2 regions of the Undibacterium sp. 14-3-2 genome follow, and region 2 is predicted to be linked to the other one. Evidence: predicted binding sites of a transcription regulator. Region 2 holds the regulator's gene; the other holds the start of a gene.
The links. Region 2 encodes FliA, which starts transcription of late flagellar genes. Its sites were predicted from a motif close to CTAAAGTTTNNNNNNNNNNNGCCGNTA; they were not measured.
Positions count from the first base shown of each region.

Region 1: Undi14_RS04950 (DUF5610 domain-containing protein) is a predicted target of FliA. The motif match lies at 5,224-5,250, and genes of this name have one in related genera.

Region 1 covers NZ_JAENGS010000002.1:83,904-91,885, reverse strand. The annotation lists gene ileS (isoleucine--tRNA ligase) at 1-1,408, opposite strand, end outside; gene Undi14_RS04965 (bifunctional riboflavin kinase/FAD synthetase) at 1,461-2,441, opposite strand; gene Undi14_RS04960 (hypothetical protein) at 2,647-2,859, opposite strand; gene Undi14_RS04955 (class I SAM-dependent methyltransferase) at 2,969-4,105, opposite strand; gene Undi14_RS04950 (DUF5610 domain-containing protein) at 4,522-5,175, opposite strand; gene Undi14_RS04945 (DUF3079 domain-containing protein) at 5,462-5,704, shown strand; gene Undi14_RS04940 (16S rRNA (uracil(1498)-N(3))-methyltransferase) at 5,759-6,484, opposite strand; gene Undi14_RS04935 (DUF350 domain-containing protein) at 6,509-6,916, opposite strand; gene Undi14_RS04930 (glutathionylspermidine synthase family protein) at 6,921-7,982, opposite strand, start outside.
Region 2 covers NZ_JAENGS010000007.1:181,231-189,212, reverse strand. The annotation lists gene flgE (flagellar hook protein FlgE) at 1-409, opposite strand, end outside; gene Undi14_RS15840 (flagellar hook assembly protein FlgD) at 461-1,129, opposite strand; gene flgC (flagellar basal body rod protein FlgC) at 1,151-1,555, opposite strand; gene flgB (flagellar basal body rod protein FlgB) at 1,561-1,962, opposite strand; gene flgA (flagellar basal body P-ring formation chaperone FlgA) at 2,242-2,865, shown strand; gene flgM (flagellar biosynthesis anti-sigma factor FlgM) at 2,973-3,278, shown strand; gene Undi14_RS15815 (flagella synthesis protein FlgN) at 3,281-3,760, shown strand; gene motD (flagellar motor protein MotD) at 3,822-4,601, opposite strand; gene Undi14_RS15805 (flagellar motor protein) at 4,604-5,350, opposite strand; gene Undi14_RS15800 (RNA polymerase sigma factor FliA) at 5,332-6,063, opposite strand; gene Undi14_RS15795 (antiactivator of flagellar biosynthesis FleN protein) at 6,071-6,916, opposite strand; gene flhF (flagellar biosynthesis protein FlhF) at 6,909-7,982, opposite strand, start outside.

The DNA.
Region 1 (7,982 bases), on a different contig from region 2:
GGAAGAATGCTGTTTCATCGATGGCTTTCAATGCGGTTTGACGCAGGCTGTCGCCGCCCGCTGCGGGCGTATTGTCCATGCTGGCAAACCATTGGGACGTGGCGCGATAGATGATCGGCGTTTTATGACGCCAGCAATGCATGTAGCTATGGTCAAACATTTTCAGCGAGAACAATGTGCCCGCTTCTTTCAGTTTTTCGCAGATAGGCTTGGACGCTTCCCAGATTGTCATACCAGCGAAGAAAGGCAGACTGGACGCGAATCTGCCATCACCCATCACAGGAGCGATGATGTCGTCGTCTTTCATGCCATGCGCTTTGCATGACTGGAAATCTTCTATACCGTAGGCTGGTGCAGAGTGAACCACGCCGGTACCGGTTTCGGTACTGACGTAATCACCCAGATAGACCGGAGAAAAACGGTCATAGCCCGCATCCATTGCCGCCAGCGGATGTTTAAATTTAATTTCGGATAAATCTGCACCCAGACAGGTGGCGACGATTTCGCAAGTCAGTCCGTAGTTAGTCAGGCAGGCTTCGACCAGGTCTTTTGCCAGGATCAGTAGGACGTCCTCACCGTCGCGCTGGGTCTTGACCAGTGCGTAAGTGATTTCCGGATGCATGTTCAATGCCTGGTTCGACGGGATGGTCCACGGTGTTGTGGTCCAGATCACGCAATAGCCTTTATCCAGTGGCAGCTTATCCAGTTTGAAGGCTGCAGCCAGTTTGTCGTTTTCTTCAGCCCCTGCAAACGGGAAACCGACATCGATGGATGGATCGCGTTTGTTTTCGTATTCGACTTCAGCTTCAGCCAGTGCAGAGCCGCAGTCAAAACACCAGTTGACTGGCTTCAGGCCGCGATAGACATAGCCTTTTTCCAGCAATTTGCCGAGCGCACGCAATTCATCGGCTTCATTGCCAAAGGCCATGGTCTTGTAGGGATTATCCCATTCACCCAGAACACCCAGCCGGATAAAGCCAGCCTTTTGTTTTTCTATCTGTTCATTCGCATATACACGCGCCTTGGCATGTACTTCGGCCACTGGCAGGTTTTTGCCAAACAGCTTTTCGACCTGAATTTCAATCGGCATACCGTGGCAATCCCAGCCAGGTACATAAGGAGCATCAAAGCCAGCCATAGTGCGGGCTTTGATGATCATGTCTTTCAATATCTTGTTGACGGCGTGACCCAGATGGATATCGCCATTGGCGTATGGTGGGCCGTCATGCAGGATGAATTTTGGACGACCGGCAGCAGCCTTGCGCACACGTTCATAGATTTTTTTGTCCTGCCATTCCTTGACCCATTTAGGTTCTCGCTTGGCGAGGTCGCCACGCATAGGGAAGGCGGTTTCGGTCATGTTGACCGGATATTTATTGGCAGATTTAGCCGCTTTGTTTTCAGACATGATGAATTTTCTTGTAAAGAGAGAGGGAGAAGAAAAACCGTGCGGTGTTTCTTCAAATTCGGTCAGTAGCGTTACTGGCGGGTATGCGTGTCGTTACTCCGAAATAAGCACGCGCCTGATCGGCGTCACGCTGAATCGCGGCTGTCAGCGTTTCCAGATCACTATATTTCTCTTCGTCACGCAGTTTCTGTAAAAACTCGATCTGTACGATGTTGCCGTAAGCATTGCCGCTGTAGTCGAACACATGCGTCTCCAACAGCACGCGGCCACTATCATCCACAGTCGGACGCACGCCCAGACTGGCGACGGCAGGCAGCGGCTGATCGGCGAGGCCATGCACTTGCACAATAAAGATACCGGTCAGGGCAGGGCGATGATGCGCGATGCGTAAATTCAGCGTCGGAAAGCCGATGGTACGGCCAAGTTTTTGCCCGTGTATCACATGACCAGAAATACGGTAAGGGTGGCCCAGCAATGCCTGGGCTTCGTCAAAGTCACCTTGCACCAACGCAGCACGGACGGCCGAGGAGGAAATTCTGACGCCTTTATTTTGCACCGAAGCTAAAGTCACGACCTCAAAGCCGTGGATTTTGCCTGCAGCTTCCAGCATCGCGATACTGCCGGCGCGTTTGGCACCGAAGCAGAAGTCTTCACCCACCATCAGCCATTTCACGTGCAAACCTTCGACCAGCACTTTTTCTATAAAGTCCTGCGGCGACAGTGAGGCAAAATGGGCATTGAAATGTTCGACGATCACGCGATCGACATTGGCGTTTTGTAGCGAAGTCAGGTTGTCACGCAGATTGGCAATTCGTGCAGGTGCTTTCGATAAATCGCCAGCAAGTTTGGCAAAGAATGCGCGGGGATGTGGTTCAAACGTCATCACTGCAGCCTCGATACCGAGACGGTCAGCGGCGTCGCGCAGGTGGGCAAGCAAAGTCTGATGACCAAGATGTACCCCATCAAAGTTACCTATCGCCAATGCACAAGCGGCACGGGAGGCTGCATTCGGAAGTCCGCGAAATACCTTCATTGTGTCCAGAAAACTGCTGCAAAGCGGTAGATTATAAATGCTTTCGCTCATAGCAGCCGTGTAAAACGCGAATTCCGGATGGATTCCGTGCGTTTCTGGACGCTTTCTTTGCATTCATCGCACATATTTCTCTAACGCTCATATTGATTCTTGCCTTGCAACGGCTGCTTGCGATGGAGGTGGGGCACGGAGGCTTTGTCCAATTTTAGTGGTGATGTGACCAGGTGACGTCGTTTGAACTCAGGTAAGAATCGACCGCCTCTTTGTTACCGGTTGCGTGCTTCATGACTTCGCCGCAGGTGCAGATGCCCTGATAGGGTTGTATGTGCGAGCAGGCGGAGACTTTTTGCAAAAATACCTGAACAGATTTACTGCATTTTTTACATTTGAAGGTCAGGATGCGGGCTGGTTTATTCATGATGGTGAGTTGTTGTGCGTACGAAATCAAAGTTAAGAATGATGCTTGTTAATGACTGATGGTGATTTACCGATGCAGAATTACCGACGTGTGATGACGATGTCACGGTTTATTTTAATTTCAGACGCCACAATGAAGTCACTTCTTTGACCCTTGCCGCATGCAAGGAGTCGCTGCTGTCGGTGGATTTAGGGTGACGTGGCTTGATATCCATTTTGCCTGCGACAACGAGATCGGCAGCTGTTATCCAGTCCCATAGGTCAGTCTGGGTGCGTAAGCCCAGATGTTCGGCAAAATCGGACATGATCAGCCAGGCTTCGCCATTGGCTTCCAGATGGTTGGCAACACCGGCCAGAAAGCCACGCAACATGCGGCTTTCCGGATCATAGATGGCGTGTTCGATAGCGGAATTCGGACGTGCTGGCAACCACGGCGGGTTACAGACAATTAATGGAGATTTACCGGCAGGGAATAAATCTGTCTGTTGCAATTCGACTTGTGTTGTTAGCCCAAGCCGCTCGAAATTGTCGCTGGCGCAACACAGGGCGCGCGGATCGAGGTCGGTCGCGACAATTTTTCTGATACCACGTTTTGCCAACAATGCCGAGACGACCCCGGTACCGGTGCCGATATCGAATGCCAGTTCGGTCGAGGGCAAAGGCGCTTTTGCCAACAGATCGAGATATTCACCGCGTACCGGAGAAAACACGCCGTAATGCGGTTGGATTTTTGCGCCCAGTGGCGCAATGTCCACGCCATTTTTACGCCATTCATGGGCGCCGATGATGCCGAGTAATTCACGTAATGAAGTAATAAACGCTCCGTCTGATGCGCCATAGGCTTCAGTGCAGGCAGTAACAACATCTGGCGCACGGCGCAGGGGAATGCGGTAATCCGCCTCGAATGGAATCAATACCATGGCCAGCACCCGCGCGCGCTGGGATTGCGCCTGGCGGTGCAAATGGAAGGCGTCGGCGGCAGTCGCTGCCACTTTTGTTTTTTTAGCTGCGGGTTTCTTGTCGATGCGACGGGCGAGCGCCTGTAATAATTGTTTGGCATTCTGAAAATCGCCGCGCCACAACAAGGCGGTTCCCTCGCACGCCAGCTTGTAGGCGACTTCTGTACTCATGCGGTCATCGGCGATCTGCACCCGCTTTGGTGGCGGTGTGCCATTCTCAGCATGCCAGCGACAACTGCGTATTTCGTCGTTTTCTGTCCATTGCAATTGTATAGAAGGTAAATTCATGCTGAGCCTGTTCTTTTTTGAATAGTGATGTTGCGCGCTGGGTCGCGTGCCGGGGGCGCGATTGTACCTGAGCCGGCAGTGTAGCAAACAAAGTGTCGCCTTCAGTGTATTCTCGTCAACAACGTAAGAGTGATGCGACCGCACGGAAGCTGGATACGGCGATACTGTCGGTAGTTTTTATTGGGGGGGAGTATATTTTAATGACCCCTATTTTAATGGGACAATCAGCCTGTTTTTAAAGATACTCCCTCCCAGTATATGGAAACAGAAATAAGGAGATTGCAGGCAGCCTTGCGAAGCATTTGGCATGTTCAACGTCAATCTCTGCATGAGGCTGTGTTGACATAGCAAAAGAAAGAATAAAAAAAGCCGCTGCCATCATCTCGACGGCAGCGGCTTTTTTTATGTAATGAATGCTATTTTTTAATGTCCGACGATGCTTGCGTCGGGGACGATAAACTGACCGTATCGCCAGTCGGTAAGCCTTGTGATTGCCAGCGATCAAATTCTGCGCGAACTGCTTTTAAAGTCTGCTGACTGATGTCTGGCAGGCTGCCGCCAAGGATATCGGCGGCTTCTTTGAAGCCCTTTTCTACGGCATCGCGAATTTTCTGCAATTTCGCCGGATCGCCACCGATGGCGGCTTTGGCAAAGGTCAGAATGCGCTCTGCGGTTTTTTGTGCACTGAACTCACCGCCGTCGGCAATCGCTGCCTGCGCCGCCTTGATGTCGTCGGCCGACGCAGTGATTTTTTGTTCGCCGCTGACAACTTTGGATAATTGTAAACCTTGCTGCTGCACTGCAGATTTAATTAAATCCGTGATTTGTTGCGCCTTGCGATTGGCTTCTTCGACTGCAGCGGCTACATCCGAGCTTGAGGATGTCTTGGTTCTCGGATCTGCATAGACCGGCGAGTCTTTTGCGGCGGAACTGGAATCGAGGCTGACTTTGTCGCTCGCGACGGCATTGCTGGCATTCTCGCCATTACTATCTGCTCGTTTGACGGTCGTTGATGGTTTTGCAGATACTGTCGGCGTACTTGTGTTGACGCCCGATACACTCAGATCCATTTTGCGCTCCTCAGAATAAGTTCAGAGACGAATACCTCTGTCTTTGCTTAACGACAGAAAACGCCGTTTCTATAACTTTCTTGTGACTTATTTTTAAGCAACTTTGTGCTGTGTCAACGTGGATCGTCTCCGTATTACCTCTTGCGCATGGAAGCTCACGTTTCCCCGATTGCTAAGGTGTTTGTTGTGACCAGATGGTGGAGTCTTGCCAAAACTAGTCCTGGATCAAGGAAGTGTCTTGCCGGACAGGGTAAGATGCAACTAAGGCATTGAAACGGTGGCGACGATGGCAAAAAAGTTTCCTGTGCAACCCAAGAATCCTGAGCGTATCTGCTGGGGTTGTGATGAGTACTGCCCAGCCGATGCTATGCGTTGCGGAAATGGTGCCGATCGCACTGCACATCTTGCTGAATTATTTGGCGACGACTGGCAGGCGTGGGAACCGAAGGTGGTGATCGAGATTGTTCCTGTGGACAAGATCGATAACCCCGATGCCACTGTGAATACCGATATCCACACACGCGTTTAACAATAACAATAGCAATAAAAATAGCACTAGCTGGTATTGCTCACATTTTTGAGGTTACATTCCGCCCCATGCTGCATTGATCGCCGCGATGGCCGCCAGACCGGCAGTTTCTGTGCGTAGAATTCGTGGTCCCATTGACAATGCGATTACACCTTGTCTGGTCGCCATGTCTTCTTCCTCTTCAGTAAATCCGCCCTCAGGACCTATCAGTAAGCTGACCGCCTGCGGAGCGCGATGTTTTGTCCATTCGGCCAGCGATTGATCGGCACGCGGGGAAAGCATGATCCGTTGATGTATATCCTGTTGCCCCAGCCATTTTCCCAGATCCAGCGGTGCCGAAAGATGCGCAAGTCGATTACGACCGGATTGCTCGGCAGCGGCGACGATGATGCCTTCCCAGTGACTGAGTTTTTTTTCTGCCCGTTCTGCCGACAAGCGCACGACGCAGCGTTGTGAAGCGAGCGGTTGAATCGACGAGATTCCTAACTCCATCGCTTTTTCTATGATCCAATCCATCTTGCTGCCTTCCGGTAAGGCTTGCGCCAGCGTCAGGCTGTAAGGCAGTTCAACTTCTTCGGGTAAAAATACTTTCAGTTCTGCACTTGCCCTTTTCTTCGCGATATCGGCGATGCTGGCAACATAGCAGCCGCCCTCGCCGTTAAACAGTTGTATGGTGTCTCCGGTTTGCAGACGTAAAACAAAAACATGATGTGCTACCGTTTCCGGCAAATCAATCACGCTACCAATGGAAAGAGGCGCAGGGCAGAAAAAACGTGGCATAACTTTAAAGACCGATTGAGTTCATTAATATGTCAGAGAGGCTGCATTGAGTAAGCCCATGCTCAGACTGATAGCGCCAAGAAAAATACCTGAGGCGACTTTATTTTCCGGTATGTCCAGGACTAGTCCGGGTAACATGACTCTGGCAGCGAAATACGCTAACAGTTGTACTAGTAAAGCAATACAACCCCAGATCAGCATATCTTGCAGATTCACACTATTGGCAATTGCTGATGCGAGGGCGATGCTATAACCAAGCATTGAACCGGATAAACTGGCGGCGGCAGCCATGTTACCAGAGCGTATCAGCGTGATTTCTTTGTAAGGGGTTATCCTGATATAAATTGTGACAAATAGCAGCAATAAAATAATGGATGAAATAAAGTGGCTGATAAATGCGGGCAGGGCGTAAGTCAGTAAATGTTCGCTCATGGTGTCAGTCGATAAAGTAGTGAGGGATGAAACGGCTGGTGTTTTTGGTGATTAATGTTTCGTCTTCCCGGATGCCTATACCGGCGGCTTCATCACCGACGACCCATGCGCCTATGGAGGTATAAGCGGGTGTGATGCCGTCGTCAAATTTTGGTTGCGGCGCATATGCCTGATAGACATACCCCTCCGCACCATATTCCCCGGTAGTATGTAGAACTTCACCGTCGGCGTAAATCGAGATATTTTCACCTTCACGTGAATACAAAGGTTTTTTGACGTGATTGCCGCTGATGCGCCATGCATCAAAATAGGCGGGCAGCAGATTTGGGTGATGCGGAAACAGTTCCCACAAAACTGGCAAAATGGCTTTGTTCGACAAAATCATTTTCCAGGCGGGCTCAATGATGGTCATTGGGCGGGTTAGTAAGTGCGCTGCAAATTCTTCACGACACAGCCATTCCCAAGGATAAAGTTTAAATAAATTCTGGATGCTGATATCAGCGTCATCCACAAATACACCTTGTTTCTGATCCCAGCCCAACTGCTCAATTGCACATTGTTTCGTTGCAAAACCCGCCTGGATAGCGGTGTCACGAAGATAGGAAAGGTTACCTTCATCCTCTTCATTTTCCGCTGCACAGGTGAAGTGGAGTAAGCCTTTGCCGGAGAATTTTTTCCATTGAGTAATCAGTTTTTCATGTAAAGAGTTGAACTGGTCTGCATCAGGAAAGACATCTTGCAACCAGTACCATTGCGCGACACTGGATTCGACCAGCCCGGTGGGAGTGTCTGCGTTGTACTCCAGCATCTTAGGTGCGCCGGAACCATCCCAGCTCAGGTCAAACCGGCCATAAAGTGAAAACTCCTTTTCACGCCAGCTTTCTTCAACGAGCGACCAGAATTGCGCCGGAATCGCGAAACGATCTTGCATGCCGTGCCGCATAACATGATCCACCGCTTGCAGCGACATCTGATGTAAATCCAGTGTTGCCTGCTCCAGTACGTCGATTTGTTCAGAGTTAAAGCAGTAGGCATAGCGTTCGTCCCAATACAAACCATCAATCGA
Region 2 (7,982 bases):
ATCCGGTTGAAAGCACACCCGCCGCATTCGCAATATAACCGGTCAGTTGCTGTCCTTGTGCATTAACCAGACCACCGTTTTTATCCAGTTGAAACTGACCATTACGAGTATAGGTGACAGCACCGTTTTTAATCATGCGGAAAAAGCCGTTACCGTTAATCGCTGTATCGAGTGGGTTATTGGTCGAGCTGATATTCCCTTGGGTAAATTGTTGTGCAATCGTCGACACCCGCACACCGATACCAACTGCATTCGCAGACGCGCCACTCAATGAGTTCGCATAAACATCGGCGAACTGCACTTGCGCCTGCTTAAAACCAACTGTATTTGCATTCGAAATATTATTACCGATCACGTCCAGTGATTTCGATGCCGCGTTTAATCCACTAAGACCTTGCTGAAAACCCATGATTTTTCTCCCTAACTTTAAATACTGCGATTACCTGAGTAATCAGCAATCTCAGAAAATTTGCTTCACATCTGCCATTGAAATTTCACCGACACCAGAAACTGTCAGCTTCACACCTTGCGACCCCGAACTCACACTATTCACCATACCGAAACATAATTTAGTCACATCCAACGCCTTTCCGCCTGAGCTCGCGGCAACATCAAACGTATAAGTACCATCGGCGACCGATGCCCCAGAATCATTTTTTCCATCCCAGGTCAGATCGTTCACACCCGCGGGCAAAGCACCGAGACTCAGCTTGCGCACCGTTGCGCCGGCTGCGTCTTTAATCACCACTTCGACCTTATCAGCCCCCTGCGGCAAATCCACAGCGTAGATCCCCTTCGCGCTAGAGAGTGGCAAGGAGTTCCCTGCGGTCATCACACCATGACCAATCATGTTTGCCGCCTGCAAATTCTGGCTTGCCTGCATATTGCTGCTGAGTGCCGCGAACGATGCATTCAACTTCTCAATTCCGGACACCGTCGACAACTGCGCCATCTGACTTGTTACCTGGGCATTGTCCATAGGATTCAACGGATCCTGATTCTTCATTTGCGTGACCAACAGGTTCAGAAACGTGCTCTCTGAAGTTTTTGCGGCTGATGTGCTGCTGGTCGTACCATTCATGGTATTGAGCAAGCTCTGATCAACTGTATTGCTTTGTATCGTTGTCATTACATTTCCTTTTTATGAAGGTCACTGACCCAAAGTCAGCGTTTTCAGCAACATTGTTTTCGCCGCATTCATCGTTTCAACGTTGGTCTGATAAGAACGGGATGCCGAAATCATATTCACCATCTCTTCCACCACGTTGACGTTTGGCATTGCCACATAGCCCTTGTCATCTGCGAGCGGATGTTTAGGGTCATACTTCATTTTTGCTGGCGTCGCGTCCTCAACCACTTCCGTTACTTTCACTCCGGTAGAAGGTGAGCCAGCAACCGGCACCGCACTGAATACAACCTGCTTAGCCTTATATGGCTTACCGTCGGAACTGGTCACGCTGTCAGCGTTAGCCAGATTACTGGACACGACATTCAGACGCTGAGCCTGAGCACTCATGGCGGAACCAGCCACATTAAAAACATTAAAAAGCGACATGATAATTACCCCTGAATTGCTGCAAGCATGTTACGAATTTGCATATTAATAATCGTCAGACTCGCCTCATATCGAAGTGAGTTTTCGGCAAACTGATTGCGCTCAACGTCCATATCCACAGTATTGCCATCGATATTGCCTTGTGAAACTGTGCGATACATCGGCTCAGCCCCCGCCACGGTTGATGCGCTACCCAAATGCTGCGCATCCGTTTTATTCAGACTTGCTGTCGCCTGCTTAGAATCGAGATGCAGTGCGTTATTCAAAACCGATGTGAAATCAATATCTCTGGCTTTGTAATTCGGCGTATCCGCATTGGCGATGTTAGAAGCAAGCAATTGCTGCCGCTGACCACGAACAGATAAAGCTGTTTCGTGAAAACGCATGAAATCATCTAGTTTAGTCATCCGAAGCCCCTCGCCAGTCCAAAGCCAGCCTTCTGCCAGCCATATAACGGTTTTCCATTATTGGCATCTTATATCCCGCAAAGACAATTCAATTCATTGAGTAAAGGCGAAAAACCTCTTCTATTCAAGCCTTAGCAAACAAATCCTGACATCTACAATGGCAACACGTTAAAAGTTATCTGCATCCGCCCAGCTATGAAACCACTTTTCAGATCAGTTATTTTTTTGTTAGTGCTGACGTCGGCCCTTAATCAGGCGCAGGCGCAAACCACGGCTGCTATGCAAGATCACGAAATCATCAGAAAACTGGCAACCGACTTTTTAAATCAGCAGGCAAGAACTCAACCGGGTGAGAGTACGGTTACGATGGGACAAGTAGATAAACGGCTGAATCTGGCAGCGTGCCAGTCTCCTACAGCATTTCTGCCTAACGGAAGTAAAGCCTGGGGCAAGATCACGGTCGGGGTACGTTGCACAGCACCTGTTAACTGGGTTATTTACTTGCAGGCAAACGTACAAATCACTTCTGAATATTACGTCGCGTCCCGTGCCCTGAGTCAGGGACAGCTCATCACAGCTGACGACATGAGTAAAATTAAAGGCGACATATCAAATTTACCTGCTGGCATTGTTACCAATCCTGAACAGGTCATCGGCAAATCCTTGCAAAGCTCCATTTCGTCCGGCACACCTTTACGCCAGGAATTACTCCGAAGCCCGGCAGTAGTGCAACAAGGGCAATCTGTCAGAGTTGTCAGCAATGGCCCGGGGTTTCAGGTTGCCACAGATGCGCAAGCACTGAATAATGCAGCGGAAGGCCAGGTAGCTAAGGCTAAAACAAGTTCCGGGCAAACTGTCAGTGGCATTGCCAAAGCTGGTGGCGTCATTGAAATAACATATTAACAAGCACAACAATTGGAATATATTTGTACGTAAAATTAAAGTTTAAAAATACCTGGCCGATAACCGGATTGTAGAAGTAGACCATTCCCACTTTCGAGGGTATCGCCGTGAAAATTGATGACACACTAAATAAAGCTGCAAGCTTACCAAGCCAGCAGCCCGTACGGACCGAAAAAGCACCAGAGAGAGCAGTTTCCACTCCGGCGCCTTCTATTAACGTACAGATTTCCCCTCTGTCTACGCAATTGCAAGCTTTGCAAAGTACACAAGCAAGTAATGGCGTATTCGAGGCAAAAAAGGTTGAAGAAATCAAATTAGCCATTTCTGAGGGACGCTTTCAAGTGAACTCCGAAAAAGTTGCTGATGGACTTCTGGAAACCGTGAAAGATTTACTTAACTCCAGAAAACGCTGAACATGACCAATACAAGCGCAAATAGTGACTCTATTCTGCATTGCTTAAAAGAAGAAAAAGAAGCAATGGCAGCACTGGCTGACTTACTCAAAGAAGAGCAAGCTGCGCTTGTAGATGGTGATGTGTCTCTGTTGACTCAGACTTCTGCACAAAAAAGTGAATTGGTTCGAAAACTGTCTGAGGCAGAAAAACTGCGTAACTCTTATCTGAAACAGCAGGGTTTCGGTGACGATGCAGAGAGTACATTAAAGTTTGTACGCCAGACACCAGAGGCACAATTGCTTTGGGATGGTTTACTGGAATTATCGGCACAAGCTAAAGAAGACAATAAAACCAATGGCCTGATGATCACACGCAGACTGTCGCAAAATCAGGCTGCACTCAGCACGTTTCAACAAGGAACAACGACAGGCTCTTTATACGGTCCAAATGGACAGTCTTCGATCAGAACAACTCCCGCCAAAGGACTTATTGTTCGCTAATCGTTCACAAGTACATGAAAAGAGCCCCGATTGTTCGGGGCTTTTTTCATTGCGATCTTTGTCAGGGAGTAATTGGCGCTTGAGTCGCAACAGGAATATCCACTACCGGCTCTGGCAATACCGATAAGATAGTGACACTCACCCGGCGATTACGCGATCTTCCTTCAGGCGTATCATTTGAATCTACCGGTAATTTTGCTCCTTGCCCAACGGCAGTCACCCTGAAATCATCAACACCATTTTCCGTTAAAAGACGCGCTACCGTACTTGCCCGAACCGCTGATAACTCCCAATTCGAGGGAAAAACCGGATTTTTGATTGGTACATTATCCGTGTGTCCTTCAACCTGAATTGCATGATTGTCTAATTTTAATACAGAAGCAATCGCGGTCAGCGCCTGTACGGAGTCTGCGTTTAACTTAGCTTCGCCAGGTGAAAACAACAAACTTGCATTGATTTCTATCGTCACCCCCCTGGCAGTTTGCGTCACTCTGACTTTACCTTCCTTGACCAACGGCTCCAGGGCAGCAAGTACATCTTTTGCTAACCCGGTCATTACCTCCCGCTCTTTACGTATGTTTTCAGTTGATTTCCGCTTCACTATCGGCAGCGGATCTAACTTCACCACCTGTGGAGTTACTCCGGCAGCAACAGGAGAAGCAGGGTCGTTACTAAATGCGCCAGTCAGGGAGCTGGACAACACGCGATACTTTCCCTCATTCAGCGAAGAGATCGCATACATAACAACAAAAAAAGCAAACAACAAGGTAATGAAATCAGCGTAAGAGACCATCCATCGTTCGTGGTTTTCTGGCTCTTCGTGATATTTTTTTCTTGCCATGTTTAAACCTGATTACTGTGGTTATCAACCCGCTCTTCCACGATACGAGGACTATCTCCAACAGCAATGCTATAAAAAATATCGGACAACATCTCGCGTCGGGTAATTTCTCTGCCAATAATTTCTTTTAACTTATTGCTGACGGGCAGAAAAAATAAATTAGCCAAGCCAACACCATAAATCGTCGCCACGAATGCCACAGCAATACCACCACCGAGTTTCGCAGGGTCAGTCAGATTTTCCATAACGTGAATCAGCCCCAGTACCGCCCCTAAGATTCCGATGGTCGGAGAATAGCCACCAGCTGCCTCCCAGATTTTGGCGGCCTGACGTTGCTCAATTTCATACAATGAAATATCAACATCCAGAATGTCTTTCAGTCGCGCAGGGTCGACGCCGTCAATGACTAGCCGCAATCCCTTACTGATAAAGGCGTCATCAGAAGCATCCATGTAACGCTCAAGACTTAAAAATCCCTCGCGCCGGGCAACCGCACTCCAGATCAATGCATCCTGAATATTTTTACGGCTATTGTCTTGCGGCTCAGAAATAACCCATTTCAACATACGCAAACCGCGTCGAAAAGTACTCATACGACTCTGCAGGAGCACCGCCCCCAGCGTACCAATCGCAACAATCACAAATGCCGCTGGTTGCACTAATGAAGAAAGACGCCCGCCCTCCATCAACTGACCGGAACTGATGCCGACAACGACCAGAATAAATCCTACTAAGCTAGCCCAGTCCACGCTTTCTCCCTTAAATGCGCACGCATCCGTGCAACCGCCTGGCTATGCAACTGAGAAACGCGGGACTCAGAAACGCCCATGACCGCGCCAATTTCTTTCAGATTTAACTCCTGTTCGTAATACAGGCCCATTAACAATTTTTCGCGTTCGGGCAAACTGTCGATCGCACCGATCACGGCATCACGAAAATCGTCATTCAACAAATCCTGCAAAGGATCACCGGAACTATCGGAAGAATAATGATCGAGGAAGTGCTCTTTTGTTTCTGCGTCATGGAAATCTTCGTAATACACCAACTGATGTCCGCCGCTATCCCCCAAAAGTCCCTGATACTCTCCAAGGGATAACTTAAGCGACTTGGCCACTTCTGTTTCTGTCGGCGGCCGCCCCAGTTTTTGCTGCATCTGGTTCATCGCATTTTCGATTTTCCGCATATTTTGCCGAACCCCACGCGGCAACCAGTCGGTGTTGCGCAGCTCATCGAGCATCGCGCCACGAATCCGCTGGACGGCATAGGTTTCGAATTGTGCACCATGCGTATCTTCGTAACGACTGATCGCATCAAGCAGACCAATCATTCCAGCTTGCACCAGATCATCCACCTCAACACTGGGAGGCAAGCGCGCCTTTAATTGGTAAGCCAGTCGCTTAACCAAAGGCGCATGCTCCCTGAGGAGAAAATTTTTATCTGATTTTCCGCTGGCCGTGTACATATTCAAATTAGATTCCGAGAGCGATGCCCTGTTGTCCGGATACACTGTCCAGACACAATGCAGATCGCGCACTGACAGCAAGCCGCTCTGCCAGTTGAAAAAAAGCCATAGAAGAGCGCGCTTTTGGAAAAGCGTCAATCACTGACCGCCCCTGATGAGCAGCTCGTCTGACGAATTCATCATCCGGCACATAACCAATGAAATTTAAGGGTACCGCAAGATATCGTTGAGACGCCTGAGCCATATTCGTATAAATCAACATTGCTTCTTTCTCAGATACACCGGACACCAAAATACTAAAAGAGCGTCGCCCCAGACGAGCACTCATACGCTTAATCAGTCCATACGCAGATTTGATTGCTGACGGATCTGAAGAAACCTGAATCACCACTTCACTATCATCCAGAGATGCCAGTGGAAACGCATCGCACGCGTCAATATCACAATCAACCACGACCATATCGGCACGATGTACTGCCAGATCAAATACTCTAGACAATCGTCTCGAATTCTCGGCGGACAAGCTGGACGACAAAGTCCCCTGACGCGATAACATCGATACTGACAAGCCAGACGCAACCACTTTTACTGCCTCGTGCATTGTACGCTGTTGTTGCGCTACATCCAACAAGGTGCGCTCTATGCTCGCATTGAACCACGCGCCAACACTATCGGAAGACGAACGCGCATCAACCATCAAAATTTGCTGCCCCTGCCGCGCTACCGATACGCCCAGATTCACCAGCATTTCGCTTTTTTCATTGTCTTTCAACGCTGATAAAAAAGTAAATACACGCGGCTTTGGTCCAGCCAGCATGCGACGCAGTCCCTCTGCCTGATCAACATTAGCCAAGAGACACCTCCCGCGCAACCGCTTGCCCATCAGTTGCAGCAGATCCGACACCAGCCATCAGCAAAGGCAGCTCTTCATCCAGATAACGGAACGGCGCCGTTTCACGTTTCAACTTAAAGGCGCGATCAATTAGGTACTGCTTGTTTGCCACATGCAAGTCTTCCGGTACACGTTGCCCATTCGCAATGTAATACAGACTTAATTTTTGGCGGATCACTATATCCAGCGCGCCGCCTATCGTCGCCGCCTCATCTAGTTTAGTCAGAATACATCCTGCGAGACCTGTCCCCTGATAAGCACGCACGACTTCACTCAGCGTTTCTCCGGTCGATGTCGCATTCAGGCAAAGCAGGCGTTTCACATCAGTGCCAGAACCAGACAACATCGCAACCTGATCCGTTACCATTTTGTCGCGCTGACTGACCCCGACAGTATCAATTAAAACAGTATGTTTATTCTTGAGCTCGGACAAAGCAATCCGCAAATCACTTTCATCTTTGACTGCATGAACCATCACACCAAGAATTTTCCCATAGATTCGTAACTGTTCATAGCCGCCGATACGATAGCCATCGGTTGTGATCAACGCCAGTTTCGACGGACCGTGACGCATCACACAGCGCGCTGCCAGTTTTGCAGTTGTCGTCGTTTTTCCAACGCCTGTCGGCCCGACCAAGGCGTACACACCACCCTTTTCTAAAATTTCATTTTCATTATCGATGGTCGTCAGATTGCGGGCCAGAATAGACTTTATCCATTCAATACCTTGTTCACCTGTTTCATTTTCCGGTAACTTTGCAACCATGAATCGCGACAAGCTGGCGCTCAAGCCAGTTGCCAGCATCTCTTTCAGCACCAGCGCCTTCTGTGGTTCGCGCTTTTGCGTATTAGCCCATGACAACTCCGCCAGTTGCGATTCCAGCATATTGCGCATGGAACGAATTTCGTTCATCACATCACTTAACTCACCCTTAACAGAAGCCGGAGCTGCAGCATATTCCTGCGGCTCGGCGGCCATGCCACGCGGTGTAAATATCCGTGTTTCATGTTGAAACGATGGCACCGC